Regions from separate parts of the Aquisalimonas asiatica genome, predicted to be linked through region 2. Evidence: predicted binding sites of a transcription regulator. Region 2 holds the regulator's gene; each other region holds the start of a gene.
What was found. Region 2 encodes sigma-54, which starts transcription at its own class of promoters, with help from an activator protein. Its sites were predicted from a motif close to TGGCANGNTNCNTGCTT; they were not measured.
Positions count from the first base shown of each region.

Region 1: a site for sigma-54 is predicted at 2,215-2,231, ahead of glnA (glutamate--ammonia ligase). Genes of this name have one in related genera too.
Region 3: a site for sigma-54 is predicted at 2,651-2,667, ahead of BMZ02_RS12620 (PEP-CTERM sorting domain-containing protein). Genes of this name have one in related genera too.
Region 4: a site for sigma-54 is predicted at 2,237-2,253, ahead of BMZ02_RS10785 (nitrate regulatory protein). Genes of this name have one in related genera too.

Region 1 covers NZ_FOEG01000006.1:84,658-88,865, reverse strand. Annotated here, with positions in the region: gene BMZ02_RS13345 (DUF4124 domain-containing protein) at 79-621, opposite strand; gene glnA (glutamate--ammonia ligase) at 742-2,157, opposite strand; gene BMZ02_RS13335 (sulfurtransferase TusA family protein) at 2,353-2,583, opposite strand; gene BMZ02_RS13330 (tRNA (5-methylaminomethyl-2-thiouridylate)-methyltransferase) at 2,576-3,625, opposite strand; gene glyQ (glycine--tRNA ligase subunit alpha) at 3,791-4,208, shown strand, end outside.
Region 2 covers NZ_FOEG01000002.1:653,862-658,069, reverse strand. Annotated here, with positions in the region: gene rapZ (RNase adapter RapZ) at 1-23, opposite strand, end outside; gene BMZ02_RS07780 (HPr kinase/phosphorylase) at 20-523, opposite strand; gene ptsN (PTS IIA-like nitrogen regulatory protein PtsN) at 520-993, opposite strand; gene hpf (ribosome hibernation-promoting factor, HPF/YfiA family) at 1,072-1,410, opposite strand; gene BMZ02_RS07765 (RNA polymerase factor sigma-54) at 1,459-3,066, opposite strand; gene lptB (LPS export ABC transporter ATP-binding protein) at 3,220-3,945, opposite strand; gene lptA (lipopolysaccharide transport periplasmic protein LptA) at 3,942-4,208, opposite strand, start outside.
Region 3 covers NZ_FOEG01000005.1:139,766-143,973, forward strand. Annotated here, with positions in the region: gene BMZ02_RS12610 (FmdB family zinc ribbon protein) at 1-16, shown strand, start outside; gene aspS (aspartate--tRNA ligase) at 127-1,905, shown strand; gene BMZ02_RS12620 (PEP-CTERM sorting domain-containing protein) at 1,965-2,597, opposite strand; gene BMZ02_RS12625 (metallophosphoesterase) at 2,873-3,661, opposite strand; gene BMZ02_RS12630 (S1C family serine protease) at 3,670-4,208, opposite strand, start outside.
Region 4 covers NZ_FOEG01000004.1:194,876-199,083, reverse strand. Annotated here, with positions in the region: gene BMZ02_RS10790 (ABC transporter ATP-binding protein) at 1-836, shown strand, start outside; gene BMZ02_RS10785 (nitrate regulatory protein) at 876-2,186, opposite strand; gene BMZ02_RS10780 (phospholipase D-like domain-containing protein) at 2,338-3,762, opposite strand; gene ubiA (4-hydroxybenzoate octaprenyltransferase) at 3,837-4,208, opposite strand, start outside.

The DNA.
Region 1 (4,208 bases), on a different contig from region 2:
TCACGGCGCAGCTGCACTGTCAGAGTGCCCCATTATGGTGCATCGTTGATCGGGGTCAATTCCCGGGGGATGATCGTTTCAGGGGTTCGCGCCAGAACCCTGTCCTCCCGGGAGCAGACGGGATGCCTGGTGCATGTAGAACGTCACCGGGTCGGATTCCGCAATCACCTCGCCGCCTTCACCGAGAACGCGCGCCGCGACCTGATGCTCCCCCCGGTGCACCTCCGTGAGGCGGGTCTCGAGGGACCGGGACGGGTCGCCCCGTGGCTCGCCGTTGAACAGGAACTGCACCCTGTGCTCCGCCCGGAGCGACGGGCTGAGCTCGAGCCGGACGTCCACAAGCCCCTGATTGTCGCGCACGGTCCCCTCGTCCTCCGGCTGGACGATGCGGATCTCTTCGTAACGGGAGTCGTCCTCGTCGGCATCGTCGCCGGACCGGTCTGCCGATGAACGCCGCTGCGGCGTCTCGAAGCGGTAGGACGACTCCGGCGTCGAACGCTCCAGCCGCTCCGCGCCCTCGCGCGGCTCGTCGGAGTAGACCACGTTGCCGTCTTCATCCACCCATTTGTAGATGTCCGCCACAGCGGCCAGGGGCAGAAGCAGGCCGAGGATTACGATCACGTTCCTTGTCGTCATACGGGGAATGTAGCACGAGCGCGGACGGGGGCGTGTCCACCGCGCACAAAAAAAGCCCCGGCGTAACCGCCGGGGCTTTCCCTGATGCAGCCGTGTCGGCCGGATTCAGACGCTGAAGTACATGTCGAATTCCACCGGGTGGGTGGTCATGCGCAGGCGCTGCACTTCCTCGCCCTTGAGCTCCAGGTAGGCATCGATGGTGTCATCGGTGAACACGCCACCCTGCTTGAGGAACTCACGGTCGTTGTCCAGCGCTTCCAGCGCCTCCTCCAGGGAGAAGGCGACCTTCGGGATCTCCTTCTCTTCTTCCGGCGGCAGATCGTAGAGATCCTTGTCCATGGCGTCGCCCGGGTGGATCTTGTTCTGCACCCCGTCAAGGCCGGCCATCAGCATGGCGGCGAAGGCCAGGTACGGGTTGCCGGTGGGGTCGGGGAACCGGACCTCGATACGGCGCGCCTTGGGGTTGGAAATCCACGGCACACGGATGGAGGCGGAGCGGTTGCGGGCGGAGTAGGCCAGCAGCACCGGGGCCTCGAAGCCGGGCACCAGACGCTTGTAGCTGTTGGTGGACGCGTTGGCGAAGGCGTTGATGGCCTTGGCGTGCTTGATGATGCCGCCGATGTAGTACAGCGCCGTCTCGCTCAGGCCGCCGTACTGATCGCCCTGGAACTGGTTCTTGCCGTCCTTCGAGAAGGACATGTGCACGTGCATGCCACTGCCGTTGTCGCCCACCAGGGGCTTGGGCATGAAGGTGGCGGTCTTGCCGTAGGCGGCGGCCACGTTGTGCACGGCGTACTTGAGCTTCTGCACCTCGTCGGCCTTCTTGACCATGGTGTTGAACTGGACACCGATCTCGCACTGGCCGGCGGTGGCCACCTCGTGGTGGTGCACTTCCACGTCCAGGCCCAGCTCTTCCATGGCCAGGCACATGGAGGTACGGATGTCGTGCAGGCTATCCACCGGCGGCACCGGGAAGTAGCCGCCCTTGACCTTCGGACGGTGACCCATGTTGCCGTCGGAGTAGACGCGCTCGGAGTTCCAGCCCGCCTCTTCGGAGTCGATGCGGTAGAAGCTGCCGCTCATCTCGGCGCCCCAGCGGACGTCGTCGAAGATGAAGAATTCCGGCTCCGGGCCGAAGAATGCGGTGTCACCCAGCCCGGTGGACTGCAGGTAGGCTTCGGCCCGCTTGGCGACGGAGCGCGGATCGCGCTCGTAGCCCTGCATGGTGTTGGGCTCGATGATGTCGCAGGTGATGTTCAGGGTCAGCTCATCGAAGAAGGGGTCGATGGTGGCGGTCTGCGGATCCGGCATGAGAATCATGTCGGACTCGTTGATGCCCTTCCAGCCGGCGATGCTGGAGCCGTCAAACATCTTGCCGTCCTCGAAGAAGTCCTCGTCGACGGTGGCGGCAGGAATGGTGACGTGCTGTTCCTTGCCCTTGGTATCCGTGAACCGCATGTCCACGAATTTCACTTCTTCGTCTTTGATCAGTTTGAGTACGTCGGCTGCGGTGCGTGACATGCCTTAACCTCCAGATGGGACGTAAGCCTCAGCAAAATTTTAACTCGCCGTTTCGGGAAGCATGGACCGTGCCAGCACCACAAGACAGCAAGTTACGAGCGTTTCTGGTGCAGCAGCGCGGAAAACCGCGCCAAAACGCACACATATGGTGCGCACAAAAACGATAAAGCACCAAACTGGTGCACACTCGGGGCATCATTCCGCCACGCGAATACAGACCCGGAGCGTATCATCCTCTTCGCGGACGGCTTCCACCCGGTGGCCGTGCACACGGCACCAGGCCGGTACGTCGGCCTGTACGCCGGGATCCGTTGCCAACAGGTGGACCTCGGTGCCGGGCGTTGCGCTGGCGATGGCATCCTGCACGCGGATCACCGGCATGGGGCACAACAGTCCGCGGGCGTCCACCACGAGCGGCTCAGCCAACGTACCACTCCCGGGGCACGTCGTCGGCCGCCATGGGGGTGACATCCAGTTCGCGCGGCTCGCCGCCCTTTTCGGTGACGGCAACGCGAACGCGCTCGGCATCGCGCCCCTGACTGAAACGGGCCACCAGGCGCGCCGCCAGCTCCAGATCGTCGGCACCGGCCTCTCCATCCAGTAACGCCAGCGGGCCACCATGACTGGTCGGCACCAGATGGGTGAACTGCCGTCGATAGCCGTGCATGAAGCGATTCTCACCATCTTCCCGGGAGACGATCAGCTTGAAGTGCGGGCGCGGGCGCAGGTGCCGCCCCATTTTCAGGAGCATGATGTCGTCGAGTTCATAGCGGCGCTCGCCGCGGGCCTTCCACAGGTCCTGCAGCTTCCGCGAGTAGCTCGGATCGGTGAGAAAACAGCAGCCGCCGGCGGGCTGTGCATAATCGTCAAGGCCGAACCGCTCCGCCAGTTCCATCTGCGGCTTGCGGGAGCGGCCGCTCCAGTCGAACAGCTGCTCGCGGTCCACCCAGCCTTCACGCTCCGGCAACGTCGGCTCCAGCAGGCGTGCGCACAGTGGGCGCAGAAGCCGGTCATTGGCGCCGGATTCCTGGGCGATCACCGGCATGGTGCGCTTGAGCTGGGATTTCGGGCGCTGGCCGATGACCTCGCCGGTGATGATGAAGTCGAACTCGTTCGCTTCCATCCATTGCCGGGCCTTGCCCACCATGAAGCCCTTGCAGTCGAGACAGGGATTCATGAACTGCCCGTAACCGTGACGCGGATTGATGACCACATCCTTGTACTCCTCCACGGTGTCGATGATGTGGAGCTTGATCCCCAGCTGCTCCGCCACCCACAGGGCATTGTTGCGCTTGGGGCGGGCACGGTCCTTGTCCCTGACCGCATGGGTGTGGCCTTCCACGCAGAAGCCGGTATAGAAATTCAGGCCCTCCACGTGCACCCCCTGGTCGAGGATGGCCCGTGCGGCGAGCATGGAATCGAGGCCGCCAGAGATCAGGGCGACGGCGCGGGGTTGGCGTTGACTCATGGCGCGTCCGTACGAAAGCTGTTGCAAATCGAACAGAATAACATGGGCCACACGGCGTGCGCCTTCTCCCGCGGAAGACCGAAAGGGTATACTCCACAGCCGGCCGGGCGTCCCGGAGGCGCAAGGCGGCACGGACTTTTCCACAGGCAGACCGCAGGGGGCAGCGTGGCGCAGCAGGGGCAGACGACGGCGAGGGCCGTGGACACTTTCCAGGGCCTGATCCAGGCGTTGCAGGATTACTGGGCGATGCAGGGCTGCATCGTCCTCCAGCCGCTCGACATGGAGGTAGGCGCCGGGACATTCCACCCCGCCACCTGTCTGCGCGCCATCGGGCCCGAACCGTGGAATGCGGCTTACGTCCAGCCATCGCGCCGGCCAACGGACGGGCGCTACGGCGAGAACCCGAACCGGCTGCAGCACTACTACCAGTTCCAGGTGGTCATGAAGCCCTCACCGGCCGAGTTCCAGGAGCTCTACCTCGGGTCGCTCCGGCACGTGGGCCTGGATCCCCTGGTGCACGACGTGCGCTTTGTCGAGGACAACTGGGAATCGCCGACACTGGGCGCCTGGGGCCTGGGCTGGG
Region 2 (4,208 bases):
ATCAGCCGAGTGCCTTCGCTCATGCCGTACCTCCTGTCAGTTGACCGCCGGCGTGTAGCCGGGCGACGACTTCGACCAGCAGGGCAAGAGGACGTTCCGGAGACACGGGCAGGGTGACACGGGGTACCGGCCTGTCGGCCAGCACGGTGTCGTCAACCGTGGGTGTCAGCCGCGGCCAGTCGGCCCAGGACGGAGGTGGCATCAGCCGGATCACCCGGTCCACTGCGGCCTGCGCCAGGACGGCGTGGCCACCGAACAGGTGGGTGACAGACTGCGGGCCAAGGCCGCGGACCTCCAGCAGGCCCGCCAGTGCGGCAGGTGCCCGGCCGATCACGCGCCCGCCCTCGACGCACAGGGCGACGGCGTCGTCCGCGACCAGCCGGTGGCCGCGCCCGAGCAACTGCAGCGCCGTATCACTCTTGCCGGTGCCGCTGTCACCTGTGAGGAGGAGGCCGCAGCCGTGCACGCTGACCAGCACGCCGGGGACGGTGGCGCCCGTGTCACCGGTCACGTGATCACTCATGTGCTCCCCTGGGCGGCCTCCCAGTCCCTGAGCAGCTCATACATGGCGTCGGCGTCGTTGGCATCGCGGAGCCTGCGGCACAGGGGCTGGTCACTGAACATCTCGGCGAGCCGGGCAAGAATCTGGAGGTGTTCGTCGGTGAAATGTTCCGGTACGACCAGGGCGAACAGGAGGTCGACGGGTTCGTTGTCGAAGGCGTCGAAGTCGATGGCTTCGCTGGTGCGGATGAAGGCCGCCGTGGCCGTGTCATTGCCGTCCATGCGGGCGTGGGGCAGGGCGACGCCGTGGCCAAGCCCGGTGCTGCCGAGCTTCTCGCGGCTGATCAGCTTGTCGAAGATGGCGTTCGCCGGCAGGGCGGAGTCGGAGCCGGCCACCATGTCACTGAGGACTTCCAGGCCGCGCTTCTTGCTGGTCACCTGGATGTCGCAGGCGATGCGCTCCGGTGTGATTAGGTCGGCAATCTTGATCATGCTTGTCCACGCAGGGTCGTGTCTGCGGTTTCGGAAGTCGGCGGCGGCCCCGCGCTGGTGGCCGCCGCTGCGCGCTGTTCAGTCCTCTTCGCCCTCTCCCTGGGCCTTGGCCTGGGCGCCTTCGTTGCGCCGGTGGTCGGTCACCTTCTCCTTGTGCTTCTTCACCTGCCGGTCGAGCTTGTCGATGAGCCCGTCGATGGCAGCATACATGTCTTCGGCGCTGGCATCAGCGTAAAGCTTGGCGCCACTGAGCAGCATGGTGGCCTCGGCCTTCTGCCGCAGCTTCTCCACCGTCAGGATCACGTGGACGTTGACCACGTTGTCAAAGTGGCGCTCCAGCTTGTCCATCTTGGAATGCACGTACTCGCGCAGTGCTTCGGTGAGATCCACATGGTGCCCGGTGATGTCGATCTGCATAGAGACTCCTCCCGTATGAGAGCCGGAAACGGCTGGCCCAGTGTTGCCTCAGGCAATCCTTTTTCGTTCGTTCGACGAGGCAATCGACATGGATTCACGATACTTTGCCACTGTCCGTCGCGCCACATCGATTCCCTCATTTTTCAGGATTTCGGCCAGTTTGCTGTCGCTGAGCGGTTTGCGGGCGTCCTCTTCGGCGATCAGCCGGCGAATCCGGGCGCGGATGGAGGTTGCCGAGCACTCCTGTCCGTCCACGGTATGCACGTGGCTGGAGAAGAAATACTTGAACTCGAACGTGCCGCGGGGCGTGTACATGTACTTCTGCGTGGTGATCCGGGAGATGGTGGACTCGTGCATCTCCACTTCTTCCGCCACCTCGCGCAGCACCAGCGGCTTCATGGCCTCCTCGCCCTGTTCCAGGAACTCCTGCTGGTGATTGACGATGCACGTGGCCACCTTGAGGAGCGTTTCATTGCGGCTCTTCAGGCTCTTGATGAACCAGCGTGCCTCCTGCAGGTGCTGGCGCATGGTGGCGTTGTCGTTGCCCTGGTCGCCGCGGCGGACGAGGCCGGCGTAGTAGCTGTTGACGCGGATCCTGGGTGATGCCTCGGGGTTCAGCTCCACCCGCCAGGCGCCGCGCTCCTTGCGGACGTAGACGTCGGGCACCACGTACTCGGCCGCGGGTGTGCCGATCTGGGAGCCGGGCCGCGGGTCCAGGGTGCGTACCAGCTCCAGTACCTGGCCGAACTCCTCCTGGGAGACCTTGAGCTTGCGGGTGAGGGGGCCGAGCTGGCGGCTGCCGAGGAGGTCCAGGTGCTTGTCCACCAGCAGCCGTGCTTCGGCAAGCCAGGGGGTGTCTTCCGGGAACTGCTCGAGCTGGACCAGTAGCGCCTCGCGGGGGTCCAGGGAGGCTACTCCGAGCGGGTCGAACCGCTGGATCAGGTGGCGTACCGCCTCCACCTCGTCGGGCTCCACGGGGTCGTCGCCGTCAGTCACCGATTCGCAGATTTCCTCGATGGTGACGCCCAGGTAGCCGTCGTCGCGGACGCCGTCGATGATGGCCTCGGCGATGGCCATGTCCCGTTCGCTGAAATGGGACAGCTGAGCCTGCCACAGCAGGTGGTCGTGCAGGCCGCCGCTGCTGCCGGCGGTCCGGTTCTCCCACGCCTCGCGCTGGTCGTCCTCGCCGGCGGGCGCGCTGTAGGCGGTGCTGCCGTCGTAGATGTCGTTCCAGTCGGAATCCAGGGGCAGGTCCTCGGGGATGTCGGCCTGGTCCGAGGCGGGCTTGTCATCGGCGCCGTCGTGATCGTCGATCGTGTCGGCGACGTCCGGAGCGGTGTCGGTGTCCGTCGCTTCGCCACCGCTTGCCTCGCCGTCGCCGTCCGTTTCGCCGGACTCCCGGGCGTCGGTCGTGTTCTCGGTGCTGGTGTCGGTATCGGCGGCATTGGCGCTGTCGTCGCCGCGGTCGGTGTCAGCGGCCGCCTCGTCAGCTTCGTCGAGCTCGTCAGCGGGCTCCAGCATCAGGTTGGAATCCAGTGCCTGCTGGATCTCCGTGCGCAGCTCCAGAGTCGACAGCTGCAGCAGTTTGATCGCCTGCTGGAGCTGCGGTGTCATGGTGAGCTGCTGGCCGAGACGTAGCTGCAGCGACTGTTTCATTGGCGATGCCTCTCTCCTGCTGCCCCTCGGGCTGCGGGTCAGGCCGGGCCTGCATGCGAGTGGGTTGATGACCCTATCGTAACTGACTCTGTCGCCGGTTAGAACATTGGCCCGATACTTGCGTGGGCTCCTGGAAAGTGCTAAGCCACGAGATCACAGGCGAAAATGTTCGCCCAGGTACACCTCGCGGACCTGCTTGTTCGCCAGGACCTCGTCGGAGCTGCCGCGGGCGATGACTTCGCCCTGGGCGAGGATGTAGGCGCGCTGGCAGATGCCGAGCGTCTCCCGCACGTTGTGGTCGGTGATGAGTACGCCGATGTCCCGGTCCGCCAGGTGGCGGATGATTTCCTGAATGTCCAGCACCGAGATGGGGTCGACGCCCGCGAAGGGTTCGTCCAGCAGGATGAACTGCGGGTTGGCGGCGAGCGCCCGCGCGATCTCGACCCGCCGGCGTTCGCCGCCGGAGAGGCTGATGCCGTTCTGATCGTGCAGGTGGCCGACGTTGAACTCGTCCAGCAGCTCTCTGGCGCGCTCCCGGCGCTGCTTCCGGTTGAGTTCGGGGCGGGTTTCCAGAATCGCCAGCAGGTTGTCCATGACCGTGAGCTTGCGGAAGATCGAGGCTTCCTGGGGGAGGTAGCCGACGCCACGGCGGGCGCGCACGTGCATGGGCAGGTCGGTGATGTCGTTGCCGTCCAGCTCGATGCGCCCGCCGTCGGCCTGCACCAGGCCCACCACCATGTAGAAGCACGTGGTCTTGCCTGCGCCGTTGGGGCCCAGCAGGCCGACCACCTCGCCGCTGGAGACTTCCAGCGACGCGCCGTGGACCACGGTCTTGCGGCGGTAGGTCTTCACCAGCTTCTCGGTGCGCGGCGGGCTCACTCGTCGTCTCCGTTGTCCTCGTCGTCGGGGAACAGTCGGATCTGCACGCGGCGTCCGGTCTCGGGCTCGCCGCGCGCATGCACCCGGTCGGCGGCCACCTCGTATTCGATACGCTCGCCGGTGAACGTGTTCCGCCCCTGGGTCAGCCGCGCGCCTTCCAGCAGGATGACCCGCTCGGGGCCGGAGGCGTAGTACTCCATGCGCGGCGCTTCCGCCTCGATGGGGCGGCGGTCCTCGCCACCCCGCTGGTTGTAGACGGCGGG
Region 3 (4,208 bases), on a different contig from region 2:
GGCCGCAAACTCCTGAAACCGCGGGTCAGTCGCTTGCGCCGCCCCGGGTGAGACCGTAACATTGCCGCCCTGCTCAGGCGGGTTCAGGGCCCGCGTCTCACCACGAATATCCAGGGCATAATTGTCATGCGCAGCCATTATTGCGGCCAGGTAACCGAAGACCTTCTCGACACGGACGTGGAACTCTGCGGCTGGGTGCACCGGCGCCGCGACCACGGCGGCGTGATTTTCATCGATCTGCGCGACCGTGACGGCCTCGTCCAGGTGGTGTTCGACCCGGACCGCGCCGAGTCGTTTGCAACGGCCGAGAGCGTTCGCGGCGAGTACGTGCTGCACATCCGTGGCCGCGTCCGGCGGCGCCCGGAAGGCACCGAGAACAGCAGCCTGAACAGTGGGCAGGTGGAAGTGCTCGGCCACGCGCTGGAGGTGCTGAACACCGCGAAAACGCCGCCGTTTCAGCTCGATGACGAGGACGTGGGGGAGGACGTGCGCCTGCGCCACCGCTACGTGGACCTGCGCCGGCCGGAGATGCTGCAGAAGCTGCGCACCCGCGCCCGGATCACCAGCGAGCTGCGCCGTTACCTGGACGACAACGGCTTTCTCGATATCGAAACCCCCATGCTGACCCGGGCCACCCCGGAAGGGGCCCGGGACTACCTGGTGCCGAGCCGCGTGCACCAGGGCGAGTTCTATGCGCTGCCCCAGTCGCCGCAGCTGTTCAAGCAGCTGCTGATGATGTCCGGCATGGACCGCTACTACCAGATCACCCGCTGCTTCCGGGACGAGGACCTGCGCGCCGACCGCCAGCCCGAGTTCACCCAGCTCGACATCGAGACCTCGTTCATGGACGAGGACGCCATCATGGACATGATGGAGGGCATGATCGCCGGGCTGTTCAGCTCCGTGCTGGGGCAGGAGCTGCCGCGGCCGTTCCCGCGCATGACCTACGCCGAGGCCGTGCACCGTTTCGGCATCGACCGGCCGGACCTGCGCATTCCGCTGGAGCTGGTGGAGGTGGCCGACCTGCTCACCGACGTGGAGTTCAAGGTATTCTCCGCGCCGGCGAACGATCCCAAGGGCCGGGTCGCCGCCCTGCGCCTGCCGGGTGGCGGCGATCTCACCCGCAAGGAGATCGATGGCTACACCGACTTCGTGGGCCGCTACGGTGCCAAGGGGCTCGCCTATATCAAGGTCAATGATCCGGCCCAGGGCAAGGACGGCCTGCAGTCGCCCATCGTCAAGTTCATGCCGGACGAGGCGGTGGCCGCCATCCTGGAGCGCACCGGCGCCCGGGCCGGCGACCTCATCTTCTTCGGTGCCGACAAGGCCAAGGTGGTCAACGAGGCGCTGGGCGCCCTGCGTGTCAGGCTCGGCCATGACCGTGGCCTGGTGGAGCCGGGCTGGCGGCCCATGTGGGTGGTGGACTTCCCCATGTTCGAGTACGACGAACAGGACAAGCGCCTCTACGCCCTGCACCACCCGTTCACCGCGCCCACCGTCGAGAGCGTGGATGAACTCGAGAGTGCCGACGCCGAGCAGCTGCAGTCCCGCGCCTATGACATGGTGCTCAACGGCACCGAGGTGGGTGGCGGCTCCATCCGTATTCACCGCCCCGACATGCAGCGTGCCGTGCTGGGCCTGCTGGGCATCGGCGAAGAAGAAGCCCGGGAGAAGTTCGGCTTTCTGCTGGATGCCCTGGAGTACGGCGCTCCGCCCCATGGCGGCATCGCCTTCGGGCTGGATCGTTTGGTGATGCTCATGACCGACTCCGGCTCCATCCGCGATGTCATGGCCTTCCCGAAGACGCAGACGGCGAGCTGCCTGCTCACCGAGGCGCCGGCGCCAGTGGGCGAGGCGCAGCTGAAGGAGCTGGGCCTGCGGTTGCGCAAGACCGTGAACGCCTGAAACCGGCCCGTGCCGGCAGAGCGCGGGTGACCCGGTCAGGGTCACCCGCGGCAAGCGTCTCAGCCCGCCGAATGCCAGCGGCGAGTGACGCCCACCAGCCCCAGTAGCCCCAGCCCCAGCAGTGCCAGACTACCCGGCACCGGTACCGGATTCGGGGGTGTGTTCGTCAGACGGGTGTACGCCGTGATGTGCGAGATGTCCCGCGGGTTCATGACGGAGAATGGCGGATTCTCGAACGGCGTCTGGTACGTGCCGAAGGTGGCAGCCAGCAGATAACCCACCAGATTGGTGTTGCCACCGTTCTTGAAGATCAGCATCACGTCCAGCGCGGCGAAGTCCCAGTTCGGCACGATGGACCAGCTCCCCGACTGCGGATTCCCGGAGATCGAGAAATCCAGCTGCTGCGGCCCCTCATTGCCGGGCGTGTTGGACGGGAAGTCGATCTTGGAATCGAAAGACCAGTTGGATGTGCCAAAGAAGCCTGCATTATTGATGGCCTGGGCCGTGGTGCCGCTGTCGTTCACATGGCCGTTCAGCGGCGCCAGAATCGCGCAGGCACTGGTGCCCGTGACGTTGCCGCTGATGTCGTAGTCGGCGCCTGAACAACTGATGAAGCTTGCGGATGCCGTCACCGGCGCCAATGCGCCTGCAGTTGCCAGCACCGCCGCACCCAGAAGTCCGTTTTTCTTCATGACCGGGTACTCCGAGACCGTGACCGCACCGTGCGGTCACCTGCTGTATCCCTTAGCAGGAAACGGGCCAGATCGACGATAATGTGATTCTGTTTTTGTTACTTTTTAATCAATGCGTTGCAGGTTGTTTTCGGCTGCTTTCGCAGTGCTCCCGCCGGAGTGTAAGAAATACTGACAAGCGCCCGTTCAGCCGGTGCTGCCGGCCGGTTGCGCGTTGGTGATGGCAAGCGGGGAAACGGCGTCTTGTCGGAATTCCTGACACGTGCCCGGGGGCATCACCCCTGCACGGCCTGTTGGTGAATCACTTCGCGTCCCGCCCGGTCACGTACGGCGATACTGAGCCTGTTGCCCTGGGCAACGCCGGTTTCCAGGTTGACGTGCCCGTGTCCCCGCAGCGGGCGTCCGTGACGGTCTGATCCGATGGTGTGCCCGCAGTAGGTGGTGGAGAGCCCCGCCGCGTCCCGGGGGCCGTGATCGTCGGCCGGATCCATCTCCCGCAGTGCCTGGCCGAGGCTGCGCCGCCACATCAGGCCTTCCGGGTCGCCCAGCTCGCCCTGGTCGATGGCACTGTTGGTGGTGCCGATGGCGAAGCCGGCATGCACCACGTGGTAGCGGGCCGGCCCGGCGCCGACCACCAGCACGTGGGGCAGCAGGCGGGTACGTTCGATGGCCTGCGCCAGCGCTGTATCGGGCGGCCAGACCCGGAGCAGCCACTCGCCGCCGTTGTTCTGGTGCATGGCGAAACGGGGGTCGCTGCCGTGGGTGGCGCGCAGTTCGCGCACGCTGCCGAGCAGGAGGTCCTCGTGGTTGCCCATGACGGCGTGGAACCAGGGCTCCCGGAGGAGAGCCAGGCAGCCTGCCGAGTCCGGCCCGCGATCCACCAGATCGCCCACGGACAGCACCCGGTCCCGTTCCGGCTCGAACCCCAGCGCATCCAGTGCCCGGGTCAGGGTCTCCAGGTGCCCGTGGAGGTCTCCCACGATCAGGTCGCGCCCGTGTTCGTTGGTGGGCAGATGCTGGATGCGGGCCTTATGGAGCGTGCGTCGACGGGTGAGCACCGGCATGCAGAACCTTATCGGAGATCGGCTTCGTCGAGCAGATTATCCAGCAAATCCACCGGCACCGCATAGGAGATTCCGCTGGGGTGGCTGAGCACCCGCTCCCTGGATTCCTGCACGAACGTGCGGTTGATGACGCCGACCACTTCCCGGGTGACCGGGTTGTACAACGGGCTGCCGCTGTTGCCCGGGTAGGCGGTGGCGTCCAGCTGGAAAACGCCGGGCGGGCTGTCCCTTAGCCGTCTCAACGTGCGTGCGTCCAGCTCCCGGCCGCGCCCGGCGGGCACGGCCAGCGGCGTGATCGCCGACACGATGCCCCGGTGGGTGGCGGGGTAGAGGCCCAGTACAAGGCCGATGGGGTACCCCGTGAAGGCCACGAAATCCCCCTCCCGGACCGTGCTGGCGTCCCCCAGGGTCAGCGGCTCCAGGGGGTCACCCTCGAACCGGACGATGGCGAGGTCGGTGTCGTCGTCCCGGGCCACGGTCTCCGCACGGCGGATGCTGCCTTCCCGTCCCTGTCCCACGAATACGCTGAACTGCTCCCCCCGTTCGT
Region 4 (4,208 bases), on a different contig from region 2:
ATTATCTGACCATCGAGAACGTGGGCAAGACCTTCAGCAGCGGCCCGGTTTCCAACGAGGTGCTGGACAACGTCAACCTGACGGTGGACCGCGGCGAGTACCTGTCCATCATCGGCCACTCCGGCTGCGGCAAGTCCACGGTGCTGAACATCGTCGCCGGACTCCTGGAGGCGACCAGCGGCGGCGTCATCCTGGATGGCAAGGAAGTGAACAGCCCCGGGCCGGATCGCAGCCTGGTGTTCCAGAACCACTCGCTGCTGCCGTGGCTCACCGTCTACGAGAACGTGGCCCTGGCGGTGGAGAAGACCCAGAAACGGACCCGCAACAAGGCCGAGCGCCACGAGTGGGTGCTGAAGAACCTGGAGATGGTGGGCATGTCCCATGCGCTGCATCAGCGCCCGGCAGAGATCTCCGGCGGGATGAAACAGCGGGTGGGCATTGCCCGCGCCCTGGCCATGGAGCCCAAGGTACTGCTGCTGGACGAACCCTTCGGTGCCCTGGACGCACTGACCCGCGCCCACCTGCAGGACGAGGTGATGCGCATCCAGGCGGAGCTCAACAACACCGTACTGATGATCACCCACGACGTGGATGAAGCGGTACTGCTCTCCGACCGCATCGTGATGATGACCAACGGGCCGTCCGCCACCATCGGCGAGATCCTCGACGTGGACCTGCCCCGGCCGCGGGACCGCATCGAACTGGCGGACAACCCGGACTACAACCGCTACCGCCGCGAGATCCTCCGCTTCCTGCACGAAAAGCAGAAGAAGGTGGAGTCGTTCCGGGAACACGCCACCCCGACCCAGCAGGAACCCACGGCAAAACGCGCCTGAACGGGTGGCCGCTGGCACGCCACCGGCGCTGCCAGCGGCCTACTGCTTCGGGCCCTTGAGAATGTCCTGCATGGCGATCGTGTCCTCCGCCACGTCCGCAAGCCTGCGGCTCTGGGCCATCGCCACCTGGCGGAGAAAACGATACGCCTCTTCTTCGCTCATCTGCCGGTGCCGCATGATCAACCCCTTGGCACGCTCCACCGCCTTGCGCTCCGCCAATGCAGACCGCGCCTCGGCCAGCTCCTCGCTCATGGTCTGCAGCCGCTGCGACTGGGACTGCACCAGATCGATCAGGGACCGACCGAGCTGCGGACTGGCATAGTCCGTGTGGTAAGCGACGCCTGCCGCGGAGTCCGGCTGCCCGGCTTCACTTTCACTGAAAAAGATGGCGAACCCGGGCCGCTCCCCGGGCTGACTGGCCAGCGTCTCGATACGGTCCTGGTGGCAGTCAAGGTCGGCCCGGGCATCCCCGATCCGGCGCTGGCACAACGACTCCAGGCTCGCCTCCAGTTGATCCTCAACCTGCTTCATGGCATCGATGCGCTGGGTAGCCACGTCGAACCAGGTGTCGGCCAGCGCCGCATCGGCAATGCTGTCGGCACTGGCCGTGCAGGCAATGCGCCGCAGGCGCTCCATATCCGCGGAGGTGGTGCCCGCGCCGCTCGCTTGCCAGACATCCAGGGAATCGCTGTCGGCGAACTCCAGAAAGATCTGGAAACACCGCTCCTGACTCTCGATCAGATGCCGCAGCCGGTCGCTCAGCCGGGGTCCAAAGCTGCCACTGGCGAAGCCGGCGGCGCCGGCGGCACGCTCCTGGCCGGCGAACTCCTTGCCCTGCATCAGGTGGAACATGGCCACGAGCACCCGGGAGATGTCCGGATCCGCCGCCGAGTCGGCCGCCTCGAAAACCACCGCCAGCAGCCCCTGGATGAGGGCGCTGTATCCGTCGATGACGGTGTCCGCATCCACGTTCAGGCTTTCGATGGCCAGGCGTACGCCCGGGAGCTCATCCAGGCCGTGCAGGGCAAAGGCGATGCGATTGAACAGCCGGCTCGCGCCGGGCAGAGAGGCGGTTCCGGGATCGATGTGGCCGAGGGCATCGCGGAACGCGCGCTCCTGCCGGTTCGCATCAGCAACCAGCTCGGTCAGTTCACTGGCAAACCGGTGCCCGCCGGAGGCGATGTACATGTTGGAGGCACCACGTTCGCGCTGGAGCGCATGCACCAGATTACTGATGCTGACAACCAGTTGCCCGGTACGCACGAGCTGCTCGAGACCGTGGATCTCGCACCGCTTGGACGCGATCAGGTAGTCGGCGACGGTCCAGTCGCCGGTGGGAGAATGTGACATGGCAGTGTCCAGCGTTACCCGCAAACCGTGGATTCCATCCACGGTTTTTGTAACAAGTTTCAGGCCAGTCGACCAAGCGCATGGAAATCAATGACATGCCTGACCGTCCGCAGAGACAGGGCCCCGAAAATGCACCATGACAGTGCACACCTCAGAGGTAAGGCATGGCCAGACGCGCAACGCCATCGCGCAACCGCTCGGGCAGCGGCCGCTCGTCCACGTCCTCGCGGGTCAGCGGCCGTGCCCGCCGGATACGCTCGTCCACGCGGGCGCTGAGTCCCTGGGCCAGGGTGCGGTCGAAGCACTCCAGGTTGAACTCGAAATTCAGCCGCAGACTGCGGGGGTCCCAGTTGGACGAGCCCAGGAACGCCCAGGCGTCGTCCACGACCATGATCTTGGCGTGATCGAACGGCTTCGGCGTCAGCCACACCCGGCAGTCGTACACCAGCACCTGGCGGATCTGCCCCATCATGGCCCAGTGAACAAACGGCAGATTGGAGCGCTCCGGGAGCACGATGTCCACGGTCACACCACGAATCGAGGCCGTATTGAGCACTGCGGCGAGGGTCGATTCCGGCAAGAAATAGGGTGTCACGATGCGCACCGACTCCCGCGCCGTGGTCACCGCGGCCTGCAGGGCCATGTGGTGGGTCAGGAAGTGGTGGTCGGGGCCGTCCGGCACGCCCCGGGCCACCACCGTCCCCGCCGGGGTCAGATCCGGGAACCAGCCCGGCCCGTCCAGCTCTTCCTCGGTGGCGAACAGCCAGTCTTCGTAGAAGGTCTCCTGGAGGTGGCGCACCACCGGCCCTTCGACGCGAAAGTGCAGATCCAGCGTTGCCTTGCGGCCGGCCCCACGGTAGTGGTGATGACGGATATTCATGCCGCCGGTGAAGCCGATGCAGCCGTCCACGATCAGCAGTTTGCGGTGGTTGCGCAGGTTGATGCCCACCAGTCGCGCCGGAAACCCGGGGAAGAACCGCGCCACTGGCACGCCGCGCCGCTGCAGATCCCCGACCATGGACGGCCAGGTGTACCGCTCGCCGGCATTGTCGATCAGCACCCGCACCTCGACACCCCGGGCGACCGCGCGCTCCAGGGCATCCGCGAACGCGTGCCCCACGTCGTCATTACCGAAGATGTAGGTGGCCAGGGTGACCGTGCGCTCGGCCTGGTCGATGGCGGCGAGCATGGCGGGATAAGCTTCGTCACCATCCTCGAGCGGCTCGATGCTGTTGCCCTGGACCAGCGGCCGCGGCACGACCCGGTTGGTCGCCTGGGCCAGTCCCTCCAGATACTGCGCATCCGGCCCCAGCCGGTTGCGCAGCATGGCCAGGTCACACTCGTGATCGCGCTCGAACTCGTCCAGCACCTTGCGGCGCAGGGCAGCGGCGCGACGGTTGATTCGGTTGATGCCGAACAACACGTACAACCCGGCGCCAAGCACCGGCACCAGCCACAGCAATGCCACCCAGGTCAGGGCGCTGCGCGAGTCCCGTTTCGCCAGGACCGCGTGTGCCGAGCCGATCACGGCCAGCACGGGCGCGATCACTGCAATGACGCTATACCAGAATTCCATGGCCTGCAGCCTGTTCCGGATGGACGAAGGGCCTCATGCTCCCGGGGCCGGGCGCGACACGTCGCGCACTGCCGTCAGAGCGCCGCCCAGCCGTAGCTGAGCACGATACCCACGAAGATGATGCCGCCGTAGATGTTGTTGTTCAGAAACGCCTGGAAACAGCGCTCGCGGCTGCGATCGCGAATCAGCCACTGCTGATAGACGAACAGCCCGGTGGCCATGACCAGCGCGGCGTAATAGGCGGGCCCCAGCTGCGCCTGCAGGCCGACGAACAGCAGCGTCAGCGTCATCAGGCCCTGGAGCAGGCCGATGATCAACCGGTCGTGCTCCCCGAACAGGATGGCGGTGGACTTCACGCCGATGCGCAGGTCGTCATCGCGGTCCACCATGGCGTACTGGGTGTCGTAGACAGTGGCCCAGACCACCGCCGCGATGAACACCAGCCA